Regions from separate parts of the Bacillus aquiflavi genome, predicted to be linked through region 1. Evidence: riboswitches for the same ligand, from Rfam matches in the RefSeq annotation. Region 1 holds a riboswitch; each other region holds the start of a gene.

What was found. A riboswitch is a leader RNA that binds a small molecule or an ion and turns the genes downstream of it on or off. The one in region 1 is predicted to bind S-adenosylmethionine.
Region 2: linked by a shared signal. The riboswitch ahead of K6959_RS18470 (methionine biosynthesis PLP-dependent protein) and the one ahead of metK (methionine adenosyltransferase) in region 1 are both predicted to bind S-adenosylmethionine.
Region 3: linked by a shared signal. The riboswitch ahead of K6959_RS14110 (methionine ABC transporter ATP-binding protein) and the one ahead of metK (methionine adenosyltransferase) in region 1 are both predicted to bind S-adenosylmethionine.

The regions. Positions count from the first base shown of each region.
Region 1 is NZ_CP082780.1:2,755,452-2,760,572, reverse strand. Features, by position in the region: gene K6959_RS13330 (DUF2584 domain-containing protein) at 1-157, shown strand, start outside; gene pckA (phosphoenolpyruvate carboxykinase (ATP)) at 578-2,164, opposite strand; SAM riboswitch class I at 2,554-2,687, shown strand; gene metK (methionine adenosyltransferase) at 2,903-4,105, shown strand; gene asnB (asparagine synthase (glutamine-hydrolyzing)) at 4,603-5,121, shown strand, end outside.
Region 2 is NZ_CP082780.1:3,789,596-3,794,716, reverse strand. Features, by position in the region: gene K6959_RS18485 (SCO7613 C-terminal domain-containing membrane protein) at 1-1,366, shown strand, start outside; gene K6959_RS18480 (OsmC family protein) at 1,505-1,996, opposite strand; gene K6959_RS18475 (Crp/Fnr family transcriptional regulator) at 2,074-2,688, opposite strand; SAM riboswitch class I at 2,896-3,002, shown strand; gene K6959_RS18470 (methionine biosynthesis PLP-dependent protein) at 3,117-4,223, shown strand; gene K6959_RS18465 (bifunctional homocysteine S-methyltransferase/methylenetetrahydrofolate reductase) at 4,223-5,121, shown strand, end outside.
Region 3 is NZ_CP082780.1:2,888,786-2,893,906, reverse strand. Features, by position in the region: gene K6959_RS14115 (O-acetylhomoserine aminocarboxypropyltransferase/cysteine synthase family protein) at 1-971, shown strand, start outside; SAM riboswitch class I at 1,069-1,181, shown strand; gene K6959_RS14110 (methionine ABC transporter ATP-binding protein) at 1,284-2,309, shown strand; gene K6959_RS14105 (methionine ABC transporter permease) at 2,302-2,958, shown strand; gene K6959_RS14100 (MetQ/NlpA family ABC transporter substrate-binding protein) at 2,977-3,804, shown strand; gene K6959_RS14095 (carboxymuconolactone decarboxylase family protein) at 3,873-4,241, shown strand; gene K6959_RS14090 (glycosyltransferase family 2 protein) at 4,331-5,121, opposite strand, start outside.

The DNA of each region.
Region 1 (5,121 bases):
CGGATATAGACTATATCCAATCATCAACATTCCCATAGAAGTAAAAAAAACTCTAGAAAGCGATTCAAGTGGCAGTGCAGTTATTACGAAAGTGCAATGGGAAAATAATCAAACTATGTTAACTTATCAACTCATTTCATTAAAGTCTACAAATTGATTATTAATTTTGAGCAAAGCAGGAGAATAAAAGCTTGAACATTTACATAAACGGTCAAATTTAAAAATGGGTGAACTTTCATCATTTATTATTCTTTCTGAAATATATAGCTCGATAATTTAGCTTTTATTATTCTCCGTTTTTAGACTGTCGAGAAACGCTCTGATTCATTTGTTGCTTGCTTAGATCTATTCGCTTTCGCCTCGTGCAATTGGCCTTGGTTTTAGAACTGTTTTCAAACTCGCGGAAATTGATTCTAATATCGATTGTACTAATGCAAGCAAAGACAATAAAAATTGAAAAGTAATAATGTTGATAAATCAGCATTATTGGTTATAAACAGGGACATTCTAATAGGAAAGTCAACTTTTGGACGAAAAAAACGGCACTTAAACTGTGCCGTTTTTTTAAAAATAATGATTAAGCAATAGGTCCGCCTTTTTGCTCAATGTCATTTGAAACATTTGTGAATTTTTTTAAGTTCTCACGGAATTTAGCAGCGAGTTCTTTCGCTTTCTTTTCGTAAGCATCTTGGTCTGCCCACGTTTTATTTGGTTGAAGAACTTCATCAGGAACACCTGGAACATGCAACGGAATTTCTAAACCGAAAATTTCATCTTTAACGGTTTCAACGTTGGTTAATTCGCCTTCTAAAGCAGATTGAACCATTGCTCTTGTATAAGCAAGCTTCATTCGGTTTCCAACGCCATATTCTCCTCCTGTCCAGCCTGTATTTACTAAATAAACTTTTGCATTGTGTTCATCAATTTTCTCACCAAGCATTTCCGCATAACGAGTTGCAGGTAGCGGTAGGAACGGTGAACCGAAACAAGTTGAAAACGTTGCTTGAGGAGAAGTAATTCCACGTTCTGTACCAGCTAACTTACTTGTATATCCGCTTAGGAAATGATACATAGCCTGTTCTTTTGTTAATTTTGCAATTGGAGGTAAAACTCCAAAGGCATCAGCAGTTAGAAAAATAATTGTATTTGGATGTCCAGCAATACTAGGAACAACAATATTATCAATTGCTTCAATCGGATAAGCTGCACGAGTATTTTCCGTTAATGTGCTGTCGTCATAATCAGCAACACGTGTATCTTCATCAACAACAACATTTTCTAAAACAGAGCCGAATCGGATTGCATCAAATATTTGCGGTTCTTTTTCACGGGATAAATTAATACATTTTGCATAACAGCCGCCTTCAATATTAAATACTCCGTTAGAAGACCAGCCGTGCTCATCATCACCGATTAAGCGGCGATTTGGATCTGCGGATAATGTTGTTTTACCAGTACCAGAAAGTCCGAAAAATAAGGAAACATCACCTTCGCGGCCAACATTTGCAGAACAGTGCATTGGTAAAATGTTATTCTCAGGCAATAAATAATTCATAATTGAGAAAATAGATTTTTTAATTTCTCCGGCGTATTCAGTTCCCCCGATTAAAACAGTACGACGTTCAAATGAAATAATAATGAATGTTTCTGATTTTGTACCATCTACTGAAGGATCAGCTTTGAAATTTGGAGCTGAAATGACAGTAAATTCTGCTTTATGATCTTTTAATTCATCTTCATTTGGACGGATGAATAATTGATGGGCGAATAAATTGTTCCAAGCATATTCATTGATCACTTGAATTGGCAATTGATGTTTTTTATCAGCGCCAGCAAAGCCTTTAAATACGAAAACCTCATCTTTTTCTTTTAAATAATGAATCACTTTATGATAAAGGTTTGTGAAAACCTCTTCCGAAATAGGCTGATTGACGGAACCCCAATCAATTTTATCTTTTGTAGATGCTTCCTCTACGATATATTTATCTTTAGGGGAGCGTCCTGTATACTTTCCAGTTGTGGCTCGGACTGCACCAGTGGAAGTTAACAAACCTTCATTACGGTTTAACACTTTTTCAACTAGTTGTGGAACAGACAATTGAATGTGCACGTTTTTTCCCATTAACAATTCATTTAATTCGTTGGAAATACTTACAGAACTCATCTGATGATAACCTTCCTTTTTTTCCGATTTATTTTACTCGAAATTAGTATAACACATTTAAGTTAATAATCTATACTAAATAAAAAATTTCACTTCGTTGTTTTAAAATTGTAACATTTGCATTATTCATAACTGTAGTATAAGGCTTTGATTTCATTTGTAATTAAGACTGTAAAGTTAGTATATCCAAACATTATAAATAGAAAAGTGAAAAAGTAAAGAGAAGGATTATTTTGATGTAAAAACCTTTAAAAGGATAGTTGTAACAGTTGTTTGTTCAATAGATAAACTAATCATTAGTGAACTGCCCAATGATTGAAATGCCGTTTTAAGGATAAATTAATTGACGTATGGTAATAACATGAGCTATTATGAGTTGAACGGATACTCTCTTATCCCGAGATGGTGGAGGGACAGACCCTATGAAACCCAGCAACCTGCTTTTAAAAAGAAAATGGTTAATCAATCTTTTTTAAGCAAAGGTGCTAATCTGTTGCAAGGACATATCCTTGAACGATAAGAGTGAAAGGCGAATGAGTAAATGATTACCTTTCCTCAATGTGGAAAGGTTTTTTGTATTTAGAAGCTAATTTTTCATTCTAAAAGGTAATGTTTATTTCATACTACTTAGGGAAATGAGTTCCGTCTAAAAAGTAATAAAAGAAGATGCGGTAACGTATGAAAATTGCTTCTTCAATATCTTTCTCTAAATTTAATGAAATAAGGAGGAAAATTTAGATGTCAACTAAACGTCGTTTGTTTACATCCGAATCAGTAACGGATGGTCATCCAGACAAAATTTGTGATCAAATTTCAGATGCAATTTTAGATGCGATATTAGACAAAGATCCAAATGCACGCGTTGCTGCTGAAACATCGGTTACAACTGGATTAGTTCTTGTTACTGGTGAAATAACAACGTCTACTTATGTAGATATTCCAAAAATTGTACGGGAAACATTGGCTAATATTGGATATACGCGAGCGAAATATGGCTTTGATGCTGAAACGTGTGCTGTTTTAACTTCTATTGATGAACAATCTGCAGACATTGCAATAGGTGTCGATCAAGCAATTGAAGCGCGTGAAGGTAAAATGACTGACGAAGAAATTGAAGCAATTGGTGCTGGTGACCAAGGTTTAATGTTTGGATTTGCTTGTAATGAGACGGAGGAGCTTATGCCTCTTCCAATTTCATTAGCCCATAAGCTTTCTCGCCGTTTATCAGAAGCACGGAAAAAACAAATCATTCCCTACCTTCGTCCTGATGGAAAGACACAAGTGACGATTGAGTATGATGAAAATGATCATCCGGTTCGTGTTGATACCATTGTTATTTCGACCCAACACCATCCAGGTGTTAGTTTAGAAAAAATCAAGCAAGATTTGAAGAAATATGTAATTGAACCTGTAGTTTCTAAAGAATTAATTGACGAAAATACGAAATATTTTATTAATCCAACAGGTCGATTTGTTATCGGTGGACCACAAGGTGATGCTGGTCTAACAGGAAGAAAGATTATCGTCGATACGTACGGAGGGTACGCACGTCATGGAGGCGGTGCATTCTCAGGTAAGGATCCTACAAAGGTTGATCGTTCAGCAGCATACGCGGCTCGTTACGTGGCGAAAAATATTGTCGCATCTGGCTTAGCGGACAAAGTAGAGGTACAGCTCGCCTATGCAATCGGAGTTGCACAGCCTGTTTCCATTTCTATTGATACATTTGGTACTGGTAAAGTTTCTGAAGATATCCTTGTAGAAGTTGTTCGGCAAAACTTTGATTTGCGTCCTGCTGGAATTATTAAAATGCTTCGTTTACGTCGTCCGATATATAAACAAACAGCTGCATTTGGACATTTTGGACGGACAGATATTGAACTTCCATGGGAACTTACGGATAAAGCGGATGATTTACGTAATCAAGCTTTAAATCGTTAAATATTAATCCATTTTTTCGAGAAAAACTCGGAGCGTGTCGATCAAGAAGCGGGAACAATAAGCGAATAGATCCGTTGTTCACGAAGGGCTTATAACGGAGTGAAACAATGTCGAATGCGAGCGTTTGTCAACAATCTGAATGGGGTTACATCTAACATGTAACTCCATTTTTTCCTTTTATATTGCTAGATTTAGCTCTTTTCGATTTTATCAGCAATAATTATGTAACCGTTAAGCTATAATCTTATAATGGTTTTTCTATGATATGAGTACATCTTTATGATATTATTAACGATATGTGATGTTTTCTTTTATTTAAGAACTAATATGCTTTTTTCACTTTATAATCTTCGTTACATAAAATTCATCATTCTTTTCTTTTTTTGATTGGTCATTCTCAGTATAATGGTATTATTATGACTTTTCACCGTTGTAATTGACGGATAATTTTTATAAAATAATAACGTGAATGTTAAATATGGAGAAGGTGCGGACGAATGTGTGGTTTTATTGGTTGTGTGCATGATAAAGCACAAAAAGTTTTAGAAGAAAATGAAAAACAGTTTAAAATAATGAACGACTTGATCACTCATCGCGGTCCCGATGACGCAGGATATTACTTTGACGACTATGTTCAATTTGGATTTCGTCGTTTAAGTATTATCGATATTAAGAGCGGCCACCAACCATTATCGTATGAAAACGAACGATATTGGATTATTTTTAATGGTGAAATTTACAATTATGTAGAATTACGTGAAGAACTATTAAAAAACAACAAAGTTACATTTACAACAAACTCTGATACAGAAGTGATCGTTGCTTTATATAGTAAACTAAAAGAAAAAGTGGTTGAGAAGCTTCGAGGGATGTTTGCCTTTGTTATTTGGGATAAGAAAGAGCAGACATTATTTGGAGCACGTGATCATTTTGGAATAAAACCGTTTTTCTACATGGAAGATGAAAAGCGAACTTTTTTTGCCTCAGAAAAGAAAAGTATTTTACACGCGTTAGAA
Region 2 (5,121 bases), 1.0 Mb from region 1:
ATTATTTATTTCAAAAAGGTTTCAATCACGAGCGCCTTGGCTGGCAAATTCAGCATTTTATTTGGCCCATATTTATTTGCCAATGAGTCTGTTCATTACTTTATCAGAAACTAACTGGCATCCTGTATCCCTTTTGCTGTCAGTATGTATTTACATTTATAGTGTTTTAACATGGCCGCGTCTACTTGAACAGCGGATCCTCTCTCTCGTCGCTTATGTTCATGTGCCATTAGCTTTTATATTAACAATCAACTTTTATTCTTTTCCGGAAGAGCTATATGCTTACACAGGGTTCTTCTCAAGCAGCATTCTTTTCCTCATAACGTTCGTGTTAAAAGACATTCGGAAAAGAGATGCAATATGGCTTAATATTTTATTTTCATCCATTGGGATGATCATTTTAATTAGCAGTTCATTCGATTACGAAGTAGCTGCCTTTATCATTATCACATTATATTCAGGCTTGATCGTCTTTTTATTTCATCAAATGAAGTGGTATTTACTTCAAGGTATTCCTTTATTAATGCAAATAACAGCGATCCGTTTGTTACCTTTTGACGAACTAACAAACGCTTTATTCGCCCTTAGTTTTGCGATCATTTTTAAAATAATTGGTAAGCAATATGTAAAAAAACCGTACGATCTTCAAGCCCCTTTTCTTTTAGCAATAAAAATTGATTCGTTTACGATCATGTCGTTTCTATATACTTTTTCTATGTATTTGTGGATTGACAGCTCTTTTAATCTACTAATTCAGCTATTACCGTCATTCGTTATCGTTTACTTGCTCTACTCACAAATGAAGCGATTTGATTCGATATTTGAAAAAAGGATTATTCAAAGTTTAACAGCAACTGCTTTACTAGCCCCTTATTTTACACTGTTAAACGGTATTTCAATCAATCCTTTTATTAAAATGGAGCTGTATGTATTACCTTTTGTAGCATTAGCATTTTTTTTGAGATGGAGAATATGGAATGACTTATCTATCTCATCTATTGTTGAGTGGTTCGTTCTCGGTATTGCCAGCTTCGTGCTTTTCTTTGATGCGTATACGAGTAATACTGTAATCGATGCTATATTAATCGGCTCTCTAGCTTTGCTAGCGATTATCGGGGGCTTTATTTATAAAGTAAAAGCATATTTCATTACTGGAATTGCGGTCTTATTCATAACGTTATTTGTCTATTCTCGTCCATTTTTCCAAGCACTGCCTTGGTGGGTGTATTTATTAGTTGGAGGACTCATGCTCATTGCGGTAGCCAGTTTTTACGAATGGCAAAAACAGCGGGTTAATGATGAAGGAAAAACATTGCTTCAAGAAAAATGGGCTTCGTTACTAGAAAAATGGAGACAGTGGAAATAGTCATATCACCTTTACAAAAAAAATGAATGAATGATGCTTTGATTATTTTCCTATTTTTATAAATAAGTGTCTTATTAGGAAACTTAGATAAAATAAACAAGCAGACCTCATGATGGTCTGCTTGTTTAAGATTATCACCTATTCCACGATTAATTGAACAGGATCTTTTAAGCTAGAAAGGACTGGTGATTTTCCAAGAGCTGTTTTTGCTATTTGTTTTACTTCTTCAGGTGAAGCTGATGTTTTCGCGTTTAATTTTATAATTGGATTTAAAATACCTCCATCCCCTTCTTCAAGACCAAGGAAGACAGCGGCGTTTAAATCAGCATCAATTTCAGCTTTTACTTCTTCAAGCTTTACACCTGCTTGGCTTGCCATTACTTCAAATGTAATGATAAAGCAACTTACAGCCGCACCGATTAAATATTCAACTGGGTTTGCTGCTTGATCAGTTCCGCCTAATGCTTCAGGCTCATCTGTTAAATAAGGAGCAAAGTCGCGAATTTTAATCTCGTTCTTTACTCCGCCTTTCCATGATACATCAGCATGCCATTTGCGCATTTTTAATTCCGGGTTTGCTTTTATAGCTTCGACAGTTGCCCGTGCTTTATCAAATTGTATTCCATTCATGTTGTTTTCCTCCTCTTATATTTTCCTTGTCCTTATTGTAACAGGGGGTCATTTTCGTGTATGTAAGGAGGCTTACATTATTCACTGATTCGAAGCCAAAGAGTTTTATCGATTTGAACTAACGTGCCTACTTGTAAAAATTTATTCATTAAAAAAGTGACTGTTTCCCTTGTTGAAGCAATCATACCAGCTAAATCCCGGTGTGTAAGGTAGTCCGGCAGACGAATAAACTCCCCTTGTGATTGATCTTTCTCCGCAAGCTTATTCAATAAAAATAAGAGCCGTTCTTCTACTTTGCCGTAAGCAACTTGCTCAAGAATTTCTAATGTCTCTTCTAGTCTCTCTGTCACATAATGTAACAGAAACATCGAAAGTTCGGGTGTTTCAGTAATAACCTTTTTTACTTCGTCAAATGTTAAAGCAATTACCTCTGTTTGAGTTAATGCTTTTGTAAACCGTTTTTGCTCTCGCTGAGAAAATAGTTCTAAAATCCCAATACATTCCCCTGGCATTGCAAGACCTATGACACACTCTTTCCCATCAGGATGAAGATGGAAAATTTGTGCCGTTCCTTTAACAAGGATATAAACTAATTGTTCCCCGGGAGACATAATAAATTCTCCTTTATTCATTACTTTTCGATCTCTTTTTAACCAATTTTCTACATGTTTTTTTGGAAAAAACGATAACATTGTTTGTGACTCCACACCTTCACCTCATCACAATCTTTATACATTGCAGTTCATTTTCACTATAAAGTATATCATGTACTAATTTAGAAAAAATTTAACGAACATGATCGTTTATTCGACAGTTAATTTTATCTTTACATGATTTTGGGGCTTGCTAAATCCACAAAATTATTTTAAGATTATAAAAATACAATTTATTTTTAAATTTTCTTATCAAGAGAGGCAGAGGGACTGGCCCGAGGAAGCCTCAGCAACCGCCGATTTACGGCAAGGTGCTAATTCCAGCAAGTTGAAAGCGACTTGGGAGATAAGATGAAGCATACTTGTTAAAGAGTCTTCTTCTTATCGAAAAGGCTCTTTTTATTTTAGCCTTTTCCCTTTAGTCCATTTATGCTGTACAGCTAAACAGAAAGGGGAAGAAAATGAACATTTATCACTTAGAGACTATTTTAGCGCAAATTGGAAATCGTTCATGTGAACAAACAGGAGCAATAAGTACACCTTTATACTTTTCAACAGCCTACAGACACCATGAAATTGGAATATCGACTGGCTATGACTATTCAAGGACTGGAAATCCTACACGTTCCGTACTTGAAAAAGCCGCTGCTCATCTTGAAAAAGGTGATCAAGCCTTTGCTTGCAGCTCAGGAATGAGTGCCATTCAACTTATCCTTTCATTATTTCAAACAGGTGATCATCTGATCTTAACTCGGGATTTATATGGCGGTACATATCGCTTGTTTGATATGTTTTCACAAAAATACGGGCTATCAGTTACTTATTGGAGTGGACGTGAAGAATCACTTGAACAATTGATTCAACCGAATACAAAAGCTATTTTTATTGAAACACCAACAAATCCGCTAATGAATGAAGTTGATTTGTCAAAAATAGCGACCTTGACAACAAAACATAAACTTCTTTTCATTGTCGATAACACTTTCTATACACCAATTATTCAAAAACCGCTTGAATATGGTGCTGACATTGTCATTCATAGCGCAACAAAATATTTGGCAGGTCATAATGATGTCCTTGCTGGCCTCGTCATTTCAAAAGGAGAAAAACTAACTGAACAGCTTGCCCTCCTTCATAATGCGTGCGGTCCTGTTCTTTCACCTTTTGATTGTTGGCTCGTCATAAGGGGATTAAAAACATTAGCATTACGAATAAAACAACATGAAAAAAAAGCTCAGGCGATTACGCAATTTTTACAAGCACATCCCTTTGTCACAGACGTGCTATATCCAGGCAGGGGCGGAATGGTTTGCTTCCGGATTATAAAAGAGGACTATATCTCCCCTTTCCTTAAAGCTCTGCGTCTATTTACATTTGCCGAAAGCTTAGGCGGTGTCGAAAGTCTTATTACTTATCCAGCAACACAAACACATGCTGAAATCCCAGAAGATATCCGCTCGCAATATGGGCTTTGTAATCGGCTTTTACGTATTTCTGCCGGTATTGAGCATGAAGAAGATTTAATTAATGATCTTAAGCAAGCATTTGCTTTCATAGAAAGAGGGTGTAAATAATGTCGTTACGAAAAGCTTTAAAAGAACGAATACTCATCGGCGATGGAGCAATGGGAACACTCCTCTACTCTCATGGGATTGACCGTTCATTCGAAGAAATAACCCTTTCTCATCCAGAAGAAATCTATCATATTCATAAAGCATATATCCACGCGGGAGCAGATGTTATTCAAACAAATACGTACGGAGCAAACGTAATTAAATTATCGAGATATGGACTTGAGAATAAAGTAAAAGTCATTAATCAGGAAGCTGTCCGCATTGCCCGAAAAGCAGCGGGAAGGGAAACATTTGTTTTAGGTACGATTGGCGGAATTCTCGGCTTTAACAAACAGGAAATCCCGCTTAACGATATTACAAACAGCTTTAAAGAACAACTTTATAGTTTACTAGAAGAAGGGGTAGATGGTCTTTTACTTGAAACTTATTATGACTTGGAAGAGTTAACAGCTGTTTTAGCGATTGCGCGATTAGAAACAAATCTTCCAATTATTGCTCACGTCACGATGCATGAACCAGGAGTATTGCAAAACGGTCTCTCTTTAACACAAGCCCTTACACAACTTGAAGGCATTGGCGCCGATGTGGTTGGGGTTAATTGCCGCCTTGGCCCTCATCATATGATTCGGGCGTTAGAAAGTGTGCCGTTACAACAGAAAGCATTTTTGTCTGCATATCCTAACGCAAGCTTGCCTGACTATGAAGATGGAAAGCTTACTTATACAGCAAAGGAAGATTACTTCAAAAAATGTGCAATTGCCTTTAGAAACGAAGGGATTAGACTCCTTGGAGGGTGCTGCGGGACAAGACCGGAGCATATTAAAGCTTTTGCCGAAGGAATAAAAGGTTTACGTCCTTTACAAGAAAAAGTAATTAAACAAAAAGAAAAACGAAAAGA
Region 3 (5,121 bases), 130 kb from region 1:
TGTATGGAGGCACGTATAATTTATTTGAAACGACTCTTCCAAAGTACGGAATAAATGTTAAGTTTGTCGATGGGACAGACCCTGATAGCTTTCGCCAAGCTATGACCGAAAAAACAAAGGCAGTGTTTGCTGAAACAATTGGCAACCCTAGCTTAAGAATTTTAGATATTGAAGAAGTTGCTAATGTCGCCCACGAAGCAGGTGTTCCATTAATTATTGATAATACGTTTGCAACACCTTATCTTTGCCGTCCAATTGAATTTGGCGCAGATATTGTCGTTCACTCTGCAACAAAATGGCTTCTCGGTAATGGGACTACGTTAGGTGGAATTATTGTCGACGGAGGTCAATTTGATTGGAATTCTCCAAAGTTCCCTGGATTCACTGAACCAGATAAAAGCTATCATAATATTGTTTATAGTGAAGCACTTGGACCTGTTGCATATATTGTTAAAGCACGTGTTCAGTTGCTGCGTGATTTAGGACCAGCTTTAAGTCCACAAAGCGCATTTCAATTTACATTAGGGCTTGAAACACTTCACGTAAGAATGAAAGAACATGTTTCCAATGCTAAAAAGGTTGTTGATTATTTAGAAAACCATCCAGCAGTTAATTGGGTGCTATATCCAGGTAATGAGAATCATTCTGATTACAAATTAGCGAAGAAGTATTTGCCGAAAGGTGCAGGCTCAGTTGTAGTATTTGGAATAGATGGCGGTAGAGAAGCAGGCGCTAAGCTGATTAATTCTGTGCAACTTTGGGCGCACGTTGCTAACGTTGGTGATGCAAAAAGCTTAATTATTCATCCAGCAAGTACAACACACCAACAATTAGACAGTGAAGGTTTACAAGCAGCAGGTGTTCCTGAAGATTTAATCCGACTTTCAATCGGAATCGAGCATGCAGATGATATTATCGCAGATTTAGAGCAGGCGATTGAAGCAGCTACTGGAGTCACATCTTTAAAATAAAGGCTTAAATAGATGTTTGTAAAAATATGGCGTTGACACCTTAAATAATCCGTGCTAGAATGGCTGTTATATTTAAGTTAATAGAGTATATTATGCACTCTTATCAAGAGAGGTGGAGGGATGTGCCCGAGGAAGCCCGGCAACCGTCAATGAAAGTTTCATTGAAATGGTGCCAATTCACACAAAGCGGATTGCTTTGAAAGATGAGAGAAAGGGAATGGACGTCTATTTTATACCTTTCTGCTCATATGCAGAAAGGTATTTTTAAATTTTATGATGCATCTAGATCACGGATAAAAGAAGGTGAGTCAATTGATTACTTTAAAGGATGTTAGTAAAGTTTACAGTTCAACATCTGGTGAGATACAGGCAGTCGATCATGTAAGTCTTGAAATTAATGAAGGTGAAATATTTGGTATTATTGGTTATAGTGGAGCTGGAAAAAGCACATTAATCCGTATGTTAAATGGTTTAGAAACACCAACTAAAGGGTCCGTCATTGTCGCAAATAAAGAAGTATCTAAAATTAAAGGAAGAGAGCTTAGAAAAGCACGTCAAGAAATTAGTATGATTTTTCAACATTTTAACCTTCTTTGGTCAAGAACGGTTAGGGAAAACATTGCCTTTCCCTTAGAAATTGCTCGGGTTCCAGAGGAAGAACGGTTAAGGAAAGTTGATGAACTGATTAAGCTCGTTGGCTTAGAAGGAAGAGAAGATGCCTATCCTTCACAACTAAGTGGAGGACAGAAGCAGCGGGTTGGGATTGCGAGGGCACTTGCGAACAATCCAAAGGTTCTTCTATGTGACGAAGCGACTTCTGCTCTTGACCCGCAAACGACCGATTCGATTTTAGATTTACTTGTCGATATTAATAAACGGCTACGGTTAACGATTGTCCTTATTACCCACGAAATGCACGTTATCCGTAAAATTTGTCACCGAGTGGCAGTAATGGAAAGTGGACGGATTGTTGAGCTGGGAAATGTATTAGATGTCTTTAAAAATCCTTTGCAGCCCATTACTAAAACGTTCGTCAACCAAGTAACAGAACCTGAAGAGACGATAGAAACGATCAAACATTTGCTTAAACAATATCCAGAAGGAAAGGTTGTTCAGCTAACATTTGTTGGAAGTTCGACAGAGCAGCCGTTAATCACAAACTTAATTCGCCATTACAACGTTACGGTTAATATTTTAAAAGGAAAAATATCACAAACGCAAAATGGGTCATATGGCACTTTGTTTGTCCATCTCGATGGAGATGAACATGAGGTTGAAAAGGCGATTCAATATATCCACACTCAAAAAGTTGGGGTGGAGGTGATTACAAATGTTTGAAAATGTGAAATGGGATCGAATGCTAGAAGCAACAAATGAAACACTTTTTATGACAGCGATTTCTGTTGTTGCAACGTTTGTATTTGGAATATTATTAGGTCTTTTGCTTTTTTTAACATCAAAGGATAATATATGGGAAAATAAGTCAATCCATTTTATTGTAAGTGCGTTTGTCAATATATTTCGTTCAATTCCATTTATTATTTTAATCGTTTTACTCATTCCGTTTACAAAATTAATTGTTGGAACGATTATTGGTCAGAAAGCTGCATTACCAGCATTAATTATCGGTGCAGCCCCATTTTATGCTCGAATGGTGGAAATTGGTCTTCGAGAAATTGATAAAGGTGTAATTGAAGCCGCTAAATCAATGGGAGCAAGAACAAGTACGATTATTTTTAAAGTTTTGCTTCCAGAATCGATGCCAGCGCTTATTTCTGGAATTACAGTAACAGCAATAGCGCTTGTCGGTTATACAGCTATGGCAGGTGTAATCGGTGCGGGCGGTCTTGGGAATTTAGCATATATGGAAGGATTCCAACGAGGACGGAATGATGTAACGTTAGTCGCAAAAGTCATCATTTTAGTGATCGTCTTTATTATCCAATTAATTGGGGATTACATTACTACAAAGATAGATAAACGTTAAAAAAGGAGTGTTTTAATCATGAAAAAACGATTAAGTATTTTACTTTCTTTCGCTTTAGTACTCGTATTAGCAGCTTGTGGTTCATCTGAATCGAAAGATGAAAAAACAGGAAATAAAGAAATTATCATTGGAGCTTCTAACGTACCTCATGCTGAAATTTTAGAAGAGGCAGCTCCTTTACTAAAAGAAAAAGGGATTGAATTAAAAATTGAAACGTTTCAAGACTACGTATTACCAAACAAAGCACTTGCTGATAAAGAGCTAGACGCAAACTATTTTCAGCATATTCCTTATTTAGAGGCACAAATTGCCGAGCATGACTATGACTTTGAAATTGCTGGAAAGGTGCATCTTGAGCCGATTGGCGTTTATTCAAAAAAATATAAAAGCCTTGAAGAGCTTCCAGATGGTGCCGAAATTTTAATGAGTAATTCAGTTTCAGATCATGGCCGGATTTTAGCAATGCTAGAACAGAAAAAATTAATTACTTTAAAAGAAGGCGTTGAAAAAGTTAAAGCTACAGTTGACGATATTGAGGACAATCCAAAAAAATTAATTTTTAAAACAGAATATGATCCTGCTCTTCTTCCGCAAATTTATAATAATGATGAGGGAGATGCAATTCTTATTAATTACAACTATGCCATTGATGCAGGATTAAATCCTTTTGAAGATGCGATTGCTATTGAAGAGAAAGATACACCGTATGTCAATGTTGTGGCTGTCCGTAAAGGAGATAAAGATAAGGAAGAAATAAAAGCGTTAATAGAAGTGCTCCATTCTAAAGAAATTCAAGACTTTATTTTGGAAAAATATGAAGGTGGGGTAATTCCTGTATCAGAATAATGACTGAATAAATTCCTTTCTTAAAAACATACTAACATTTGAATCATTTATAGAATGGAGTTGTTTTTATGGAACACTTTCAACCAAGAAATTCAACAGAAGCCGCTCTCCATGATTATAAAGTTGGGATGGGAATGTTCTCAGAAAAAAAGCCCGAGCTTGCAAGTCATTATCATGCATTCACTGAAGTATGCTTTAAAGAAGGAGCTTTATCACAAAAGGATAAGCAATTAATTGCCCTAGGGATTAGTCTTTTTTCCCAAGATGAATATTGTATTATTTATCATGTAAAAGGTTGTTTAGATCAAGGTGCCACGGAAGAGGAGATCTTTGAGACAGTCGGGGTTACGGCAGCCTTTGGCGGCGGTGCTGCTATGAGCCAAGCGGTTACCCTCGTTCAAGAAGCGATTAATGAATTAAACCAGCTTACACAGTAATGTCTTTTTGAAAGAAAATAATGAAGCAACTTTATAGGGAACCAGTGTTTTACATTGGTTCTTTTGCTTCATTTTAAGAGTAGGCTCAATCAAGCGGCAATTATATTGTCAAAAGTTTTAATTAAATGAGGATACTGCTTAAGAGCATTCATTTCGTTTCGTTCAGAAAGTATGACATGCTTCCAGTTTAAAAAATACGTGGAGTCCAGCTTATTGATAAATTGCTTTAACGGTTTTTGATTTGCTAATAAACGAGCCATTTCTTTCAATAATATTTGAAAGCCTTTTTTAAAAGATTGAAATTTATTTGGATATGTTTTACAAAGAGATTTATATTCTCCTATAATGATACTTTCTTGAATTCTGCTTATCTTTCCTGTTAAAACTAATACATGAATACTAGTTTCAAAGCTTTGATGTTTACGTTGGTAAAGGAAATAGTTTTTGCACATTTCTCGAAAAACATTGCGAGCTGAAACGGGGTGCTCTTGGTGATAAGCAGAAACATTTGCAGCACAGCGGAATGTCGCACCGTTCTGATAAAGGCGATAACCGAGATCCCAATCTTCAAATCCCCAGCCTTTAAATCTTTCATCAAATCCGCCGACCTTTTGGAGAAGTTGTTTTGGAAGAGAAACAAAGCCACTAAAAAATAAAACCCAAGGTAGTTGATAGCCCGTTAAGTTCTCTCCATATTGTTTTATGATTTCCGGTAAATATGGTGATTTATACGATAAGAGGCGATATTTTCTTGTCATAATATCCTTTTTCGAGACTAATTGAATCATTTTATCTGTCTGTTCCTTTAAGTTAAGCATTGCTTTTTTTAAAGCTGCTTTCTTTAGCATAGAGTAAATATGCAAACGTTGTTTTTGTGTAA